2 regions of the Enterobacter cloacae complex sp. genome follow, and region 2 is predicted to be linked to the other one. Evidence: predicted binding sites of a transcription regulator. Region 2 holds the regulator's gene; the other holds the start of a gene.
What was found. Region 2 encodes PurR, which represses purine synthesis genes. Its sites were predicted from a motif close to CANGCAAACGTTTGCNTG; they were not measured.
Positions count from the first base shown of each region.

Region 1: the regulator PurR is predicted to act here: its motif matches at 2,150-2,167, upstream of purH (bifunctional phosphoribosylaminoimidazolecarboxamide formyltransferase/IMP cyclohydrolase).

Region 1 is NZ_LT991957.1:2,387,861-2,392,285, reverse strand. Features, by position in the region: rRNA gene DBR02_RS11965 (16S ribosomal RNA) at 170-1,711, opposite strand; gene purH (bifunctional phosphoribosylaminoimidazolecarboxamide formyltransferase/IMP cyclohydrolase) at 2,275-3,864, shown strand; gene purD (phosphoribosylamine--glycine ligase) at 3,880-4,425, shown strand, end outside.
Region 2 is NZ_LT991957.1:4,045,730-4,050,154, reverse strand. Features, by position in the region: gene sodB (superoxide dismutase [Fe]) at 1-43, shown strand, start outside; gene DBR02_RS19965 (MFS transporter) at 81-1,247, opposite strand; gene cydH (cytochrome bd-I oxidase subunit CydH) at 1,409-1,498, opposite strand; gene purR (HTH-type transcriptional repressor PurR) at 1,796-2,821, shown strand; gene punR (DNA-binding transcriptional activator PunR) at 2,839-3,750, opposite strand; gene punC (purine nucleoside transporter PunC) at 3,864-4,425, shown strand, end outside.

The DNA of each region.
Region 1 (4,425 bases), 1.7 Mb from region 2:
TGCGAAAATTTGAGAGACTCGAACACACATGAGCTGTGTGTCGTTTCAATTTTCAGCTTGATCCAGATTTTTAAAGAGCAAAACTTCTTAATGCACTCGAAAGTACATTCAGAAGTTCATCATTCATCAGACAATCTGTGTGGACACTACAAAGGCAGGTTCTTTAAGGTAAGGAGGTGATCCAACCGCAGGTTCCCCTACGGTTACCTTGTTACGACTTCACCCCAGTCATGAATCACAAAGTGGTAAGCGCCCTCCCGAAGGTTAAGCTACCTACTTCTTTTGCAACCCACTCCCATGGTGTGACGGGCGGTGTGTACAAGGCCCGGGAACGTATTCACCGTGGCATTCTGATCCACGATTACTAGCGATTCCGACTTCATGGAGTCGAGTTGCAGACTCCAATCCGGACTACGACGCACTTTATGAGGTCCGCTTGCTCTCGCGAGGTCGCTTCTCTTTGTATGCGCCATTGTAGCACGTGTGTAGCCCTACTCGTAAGGGCCATGATGACTTGACGTCATCCCCACCTTCCTCCAGTTTATCACTGGCAGTCTCCTTTGAGTTCCCGGCCTAACCGCTGGCAACAAAGGATAAGGGTTGCGCTCGTTGCGGGACTTAACCCAACATTTCACAACACGAGCTGACGACAGCCATGCAGCACCTGTCTCAGAGTTCCCGAAGGCACCAAAGCATCTCTGCTAAGTTCTCTGGATGTCAAGAGTAGGTAAGGTTCTTCGCGTTGCATCGAATTAAACCACATGCTCCACCGCTTGTGCGGGCCCCCGTCAATTCATTTGAGTTTTAACCTTGCGGCCGTACTCCCCAGGCGGTCGACTTAACGCGTTAGCTCCGGAAGCCACGCCTCAAGGGCACAACCTCCAAGTCGACATCGTTTACGGCGTGGACTACCAGGGTATCTAATCCTGTTTGCTCCCCACGCTTTCGCACCTGAGCGTCAGTCTTTGTCCAGGGGGCCGCCTTCGCCACCGGTATTCCTCCAGATCTCTACGCATTTCACCGCTACACCTGGAATTCTACCCCCCTCTACAAGACTCTAGCCTGCCAGTTTCGAATGCAGTTCCCAGGTTGAGCCCGGGGATTTCACATCCGACTTGACAGACCGCCTGCGTGCGCTTTACGCCCAGTAATTCCGATTAACGCTTGCACCCTCCGTATTACCGCGGCTGCTGGCACGGAGTTAGCCGGTGCTTCTTCTGCGGGTAACGTCAATTGCTGAGGTTATTAACCTCAACACCTTCCTCCCCGCTGAAAGTACTTTACAACCCGAAGGCCTTCTTCATACACGCGGCATGGCTGCATCAGGCTTGCGCCCATTGTGCAATATTCCCCACTGCTGCCTCCCGTAGGAGTCTGGACCGTGTCTCAGTTCCAGTGTGGCTGGTCATCCTCTCAGACCAGCTAGGGATCGTCGCCTAGGTGAGCCGTTACCCCACCTACTAGCTAATCCCATCTGGGCACATCCGATGGCAAGAGGCCCGAAGGTCCCCCTCTTTGGTCTTGCGACATTATGCGGTATTAGCTACCGTTTCCAGTAGTTATCCCCCTCCATCAGGCAGTTTCCCAGACATTACTCACCCGTCCGCCACTCGTCAGCGAAGCAGCAAGCTGCTTCCTGTTACCGTTCGACTTGCATGTGTTAGGCCTGCCGCCAGCGTTCAATCTGAGCCATGATCAAACTCTTCAATTTAAAAGTTTGATGCTCAATGAATTAAACTTCGTAATGAATTACGTGTTCACTCGTTGAGACTTGGTATTCATTTATCGTCTTGCGACGTTAAGAATCCATGTCACTTTGAGTGCCCACACAGATTGTCTGATAAATTGTTAAAGAGCAGTGCAACGCGGCTTTCGCTCACCGTTGCGAGGTGGCGTATATTACGCTTTCCTCTTTCAGAGTCAACCCGTTATTTCAGGATTTTTTCTCTTCAGCCGACCGCGTTGTCTGTGAAGTGATTCACATCCGCCGTGTCGATGGAGGCGCATTATAGGGAGTTCTCCGCAGGCCGCAACCGCTAAATGACAGAAAAATGACTGACTGCTGCATTCCCCAGCAAAACCCCGCCTTATACCCTTTTACACACAGAGTTACCCACAGCGCTTCGAAAAAGTGAAAATATGCGAGCGTTGCGCAAACGTTTTCGTTAAAATACTCGCGCTTAACAAGGAGGCCTCGTCAGGTGTGTTAGATGAGTTTTTCGCTGGAAAATTCATCTAACGCTCTCTGTAATCGTGAAATCCAGGGGATTTACCATGCAACAACGTCGTCCAGTCCGCCGCGCTCTGCTCAGTGTTTCTGATAAAGCCGGTATCGTCGAATTCGCTCAGGCACTTTCCGCACGGGGTGTGGAGCTGCTTTCTACAGGCGGTACCGCTCGCCTGTTAGCAGATAAAGGTCTGCCGGTAACCGAAGTGTCCGACTACACCGGTTTCCCGGAAATGATGGATGGACGCGTCAAAACCCTGCATCCGAAAGTGCACGGCGGCATTCTGGGCCGTCGCGGTCAGGACGACGGCATTATGGAACAGCATGATATCGCGCCTATCGATATGGTCGTTGTTAATCTCTACCCGTTCGCCCAGACCGTCGCCCGCGAAGGCTGCTCTCTGGAAGATGCGGTTGAGAATATTGATATCGGCGGCCCAACCATGGTGCGCTCCGCGGCGAAGAACCATAAAGATGTGGCCATCGTGGTGAAGAGCAGCGACTACAGCGCCATTATTAATGAGATGGATGTTAACGACGGCTCCCTCACTCTCGAAACCCGCTTCGACCTTGCGATTAAGGCGTTCGAACACACCGCCGCGTACGACAGCATGATCGCCAACTACTTCGGTAGCCTGGTTCCTGCCTACCACGGAGAAAGCAAAGATCCCTCTGGCCGCTTCCCGCGCACCCTGAACCTGAACTTCATTAAGAAGCAGGATATGCGTTACGGTGAGAACAGCCATCAGCAGGCTGCCTTCTATATAGAAGAAGAGGTAAAAGAAGCCTCCGTTGCGACCGCCCAGCAGGTTCAGGGCAAAGCCCTTTCCTATAACAACATTGCCGACACCGACGCCGCGCTGGAATGCGTGAAAGAGTTCAGCGAGCCGGCCTGCGTTATCGTCAAGCACGCCAACCCGTGCGGCGTTGCGGTAAGCACTTCTATTCTGGATGCCTACGATCGCGCCTACAAAACCGACCCGACCTCCGCGTTCGGCGGCATTATCGCCTTAAACCGCGAGCTGGATGCCGAAACCGCGCAGGCCATCATCTCCCGCCAGTTTGTCGAAGTGATCATCGCGCCGTCCGCATCAGAAGAAGCGTTGAAAATCACTGCGGCAAAACAGAACGTGCGCGTGCTGGTCTGCGGTCAGTGGGCGGAACGCGTGCCGGGCCTGGACTTCAAGCGCGTGAACGGCGGTCTGCTGGTTCAGGATCGCGATTTGGGTATGGTGACAGAAGCCGACCTGCGCGTGGTGACCAAACGTCAGCCGACCGAACAGGAGCTGCGCGACGCGCTGTTCTGCTGGAAAGTGGCGAAGTTCGTGAAGTCTAACGCCATTGTTTACGCCAAAGAGAACATGACCATCGGGATAGGCGCAGGCCAGATGAGCCGCGTTTACTCTGCGAAAATTGCCGGTATCAAAGCAGGCGACGAAGGCCTGGAAGTGAAAGGCTCCGCCATGGCCTCTGACGCCTTCTTCCCGTTCCGTGACGGTATCGACGCTGCGGCTGCGGTGGGCATCACCTGTGTGATCCAGCCTGGCGGCTCTATCCGCGACGACGAGGTGATTGCCGCTGCCGACGAACACGGCATCGCAATGATCTTTACCGACATGCGCCACTTCCGCCATTAATTCCCGGAGCAGAAAATGAAAGTATTAGTGATTGGTAATGGCGGGCGCGAGCACGCGCTGGCATGGAAAGCGGCGCAGTCCCCGCAGGTGGAAACCGTCTTTGTGGCACCGGGTAACGCCGGTACGGCGCTGGAACCCGCGCTGCAAAACGTCGCCATCGGCGTAACCGATATCCCGGCGCTGCTGAGCTTTGCCCAGACCGAGAAGATCGATCTGACCATCGTTGGCCCGGAAGCGCCGCTGGTGATTGGCGTCGTAGACGCTTTCCGCGCCGCTGGCCTGAAAATCTTCGGCCCAACGGAAGGTGCCGCGCAGCTGGAAGGCTCAAAAGCCTTCACCAAAGATTTCCTCGCGCGTCATAACATTCCGACGGCGGAGTATCAGAACTTCACCGACGTCGAGCCCGCGCTGGCTTACCTGCGTGAAAAAGGCGCGCCGATTGTCATCAAAGCCGACGGTCTGGCCGCCGGGAAAGGCGTTATCGTGGCGATGACGCTCGAAGAAGCCGAAGCGGCAGTCCAGGATATGCTGGCAGGCAACGCCTTTGGCGATGCGGGCCAC
Region 2 (4,425 bases):
ACTGGTTAACTGGGAATTTGTTGCGAAGAACTTCGCCGCGTAAGGGACACGCAGAAGGGGCAACCCTTCTGCGTTTTTGTTTATTCCGCCGTACACACCGCTTCTGGCTGTTTACGCCCGGACATCAGCACCAGCAGCAGGCCGAGTGCGGCAATGATCGCCCCCATCACCGGCACAAAGCTGTAACCTAAACCACCGGAAATCACCGCCCCGCCCGCAGCGGCTCCCAGCGCATTGCCCAGGTTAAACGCACCGATATTCACGGACGATGAGAGCCCCGGCGCCTCATGCGCAACACGCATCACGCGCATCTGCAACGGCGGCACCACGGCAAAGGTTGCGGCGCCCCACACCAACATGGCAACCGCGGCGCCCACTTCGTTACGCGCCAGCCACGGGATCGCCACCATGATGACGATCAGCAGCGTTAAGAAGCCTTTCAGCGTCCCACTCACGGAGCGGTCGGCAAATTTGCCGCCGAGATAGTTGCCAATCGAGAACCCGACACCAATCAGCACCAGCATCGCGGTAACAAAGAGTGGCGTTGCATGGGTAATGTCGTGCAGCACCGGGGAGATATAGGTGTAGAGCGTAAACATCGCCCCCGCCCCCAGTACCGTGGTGAGCAGCGCGGAAAGCACCTGGGGACGCATCAGCACCGCCAGCTCTTTACGTACTTCCGGACGTTCTCCCGCACTTCCTTTCGGCAGTGAGAAGAACAGCGCGACCATCGCGACCACGCCCAGTCCGGCGGTTGCGAGGAAAGACATACGCCAGCCGATAGCTTCTCCCAGCCAGGTGGCGGCGGGAACACCGCCGATATTGGCGATGGTCAGCCCCATAAACATGGTGGCTACCGCGCTGGCCTGCTTATGTTTTGGCACCACGCTGGCGGCAACAACCGAGCCCAGCCCGAAGAAGGCGCCATGGTTCAGGCTGGTCAGAATACGGGAAAGCATCAGGGTGGTGTAATCCGGCGAAATCGCGGAAAGCACGTTGCCCAGGGTGAAAATCGCCATCAGGAAAATCAGCGCATTGCGGCGCGCGCGGTGCGAAAGCAGCAGCGTCATCAGCGGCGCGCCCACCATCACGCCGATCGCGTAGGCGCTAATCAACATACCGGCCGCAGGGATAGAGACATCCACGCCCCGGGCGATAACAGGCAATAACCCCATCGGGGAGAATTCAGTGGTGCCAATCCCAAAGGCGCCAATCGCCAGGGCCAGCAGGGGAAAATTGATTTTCATGAATAAACTCCGGATACCGTGCCGTTACCCGGCACAGAATTAAGAAGTCAAAAGCATGACATCAATCACAAAAAATGAGAAGTTAACATTTTGGCAAAAGATTTTTGCCGGAAAGATAACAATAGCGGCAAGCGAGGGAGAAAATTCTCCCTCCATCTAAATCAGTGCAGCGCAGCGGTTAAACCACCCGCAACAATCAGGGCAAGAACAACAATGGTGGTAAACAGCGAAAACTTCAGATCGGTACTCATCAATTTTTCTCCTTTTATTCACCCTACGAAAAGTGAGCCTGCTCATTTTTACACAGTTCAGGTCAAAAATCTTCCAGGATTTAAGCGGATATCCACTTTACCTCTTCCCCTTTTCATCAAGATAGGACAAAATTCCACGCTAAATTTATTAGCGTACCGGCCACTGACCCCCTCCTGACGTCCTGTGTCGTTTTCCCGGCGTGTCGCAACTCAAGATTGCGTAATAAGGGTGAGAGAAGGCAAACGTTTACCTTCAATGGTTTCAGGAGCTTAGGATATGGTCTGGAGTGACATTTAATGGCAACAATTAAAGACGTAGCAAAACGCGCAAACGTTTCCACCACAACCGTATCACATGTTATTAACAAAACGCGTTTTGTCGCTGAAGAGACGCGCAATGCCGTCTGGGCAGCGATCAAAGAACTTCACTACTCGCCTAGTGCGGTCGCGCGTAGCCTGAAGGTTAATCACACCAAATCGATTGGCCTGCTGGCCACCAGCAGTGAAGCGGCCTACTTTGCTGAAATTATCGAAGCCGTTGAAAAAAACTGCTTCCAGAAGGGCTATACCCTGATTCTGGGCAACGCGTGGAACAACATTGAGAAACAGCGCGCTTATCTGTCGATGATGGCGCAAAAGCGCGTCGACGGCCTGCTGGTGATGTGTTCTGAATACCCAGAGTCGGTCCTTTCCATGCTGGAAGAGTATCGCCACATTCCGATGGTGGTGATGGACTGGGGCGAAGCGCGCGCCGACTTCACCGACTCCGTTATCGATAACGCTTTTGAAGGCGGCTACATGGCGGGGCGTTACCTGGTGGAACGCGGTCACCGTGAAATTGGCGTGATCCCGGGCCCGCTGGAGCGTAACACCGGTGCTGGCCGCCTGGCCGGTTTCATGAAGGCGATGGAAGAGGCGCTGATTACCGTGCCGGAAAACTGGATTGTTCAGGGCGATTTCGAGCCGGAGTCGGGCTATCGCGCCATGCAGCAGATCGTCTCCCAGCCGCATCGCCCTACCGCTGTGTTCTGCGGCGGCGATATCATGGCCATGGGCGCCCTCTGTGCGGCAGATGAACTCGGCCTGCGCGTCCCGCAGGATATCTCGGTGATCGGCTATGATAACGTGCGCAACGCCCGCTTCTTTACGCCGGCGCTGACCACCATTCACCAGCCGAAAGATTCGCTGGGTGAAACCGCCTTCAATATGCTGATGGACAGGATCGTCAACAAGCGTGAACAGTCCCAGTCCATTGAAGTGCACCCGCGCCTGATTGAACGCCGTTCCGTTGCGGACGGTCCGTTCCGCGACTACCGTCGTTAATCCTTTTACGGGGCCAGCTACGCTGGTCCCCGTAACCACTCCCGGTTCAGCGTTTCGCTGTCTCCCAAATAATCCAGCAGCCAGGCCATGGCGGGCGATACGTCGTTTTGCTGCCACGTCAGACAGCACGCGGCGTCCGGGAAGGGATTTTCCAGCGTCAGAGCCACCCACTCCCCCGCGTCAATGCGCGGACGCGCAAAATGCACCGGCACCATGCCAACGCACAGCCCCGCGCTCAGGCAGGTGGCTGACGACTCCCAGTCCGGCGCGACCACGCGGCGCTGATTATCCAGCAGCCAGGTAATGCGCTTCGGCAGCGAACGGGACGTATCTTCCAGCACCAGCGAGGGCCAGTTGCGTAAGGTGTCATCGCTCAGCGGCCCTTCCAGCGCCGCCAGCGGATGATCGCGCGCGACCACGCAGGTCCAGCTCAGCATGCCCATGTCGCGAAACGCGTAGCGCCCCCCAACCGGGATCGCCTGGGTGGCGCCAATCGCCATCTCTGCCCTGCCGTCCGCCAGCGCATCCCAGACGCCGTTAAACACCTCCTGTGAAACGCGCAGTTCGACGTCGGAGAAATGACGATAGAAATCGACGATCATCTGCCGGGTGCGTTCCGGCTTAACGATGTTATCCACCGCGATGGAAAGATGACCGCGCCAGCCGTTGGCGATCTGCTGGCACTGCTCGCGGGTGATCTGCATTTTTTTGATAACAGACCGCCCCTCTTTCAAAAACCACGCGCCGGCCGGCGTGAGCTCCACGTCGCGATGGCGCCGCTCAAACAGCGGGACCGCCAGCCACGCTTCCAGCTGACGCACCGTATAGCTGATGGCCGAGGGAACGCGATGCAGCTCCTGGGCGGCACCGGTAAAGCTGCCGTTACGCGCCACGGCATCGACCACTTCAAGAGAATAATCTGACCACATCTTTTGCCTGCAAAATTTTTGAATTCACCCGCCAAATATTAGCGTTTCACAAGCTGCTTTGCACCTCCTACACTCTGCGCCAACGTACACCTGCCTCCTCAGGAGAATAAACAGTGCAACCCAGGAAAGGATTTTTAGTCTGGCTCGGCGGCTTAAGCGTGCTGGGCTTTTTGGCGACCGATATGTATCTGCCCGCGTTCGCCGCGATGCAGGAAGATTTGCAAACCCCTGCCGCCGCCATCAGCGCCAGCCTGAGTTTGTTCCTCGCAGGCTTTGCCTTGGCGCAACTGCTCTGGGGGCCGCTCTCGGATCGTTTTGGCCGTAAACCCGTCCTGTTGCTGGGACTGGCAATTTTTGCCGTAGGCTGTCTGGGCATGCTGTGGGTCCGCGATGCCGCCTGGCTCCTCGTGCTGCGCTTCATCCAGGCCGTCGGCGTCTGTGCCGCAGCGGTCACCTGGCAGGCGCTGGTAACCGATTATTATCCGGCTTCGCGCACTAACCGCATTTTCGCCACCATTATGCCGCTGGTCGGCCTGTCGCCGGCGCTCGCCCCGCTGCTGGGCAGCTGGATCCTGGCGCATTTCGACTGGCAGGCCATTTTCGCCACGCTGTTTGCCATCACGCTGGTGCTGATGCTGCCCGCGTTCGGGCTCAAGCCTGCGCGTAAAAAAGAGA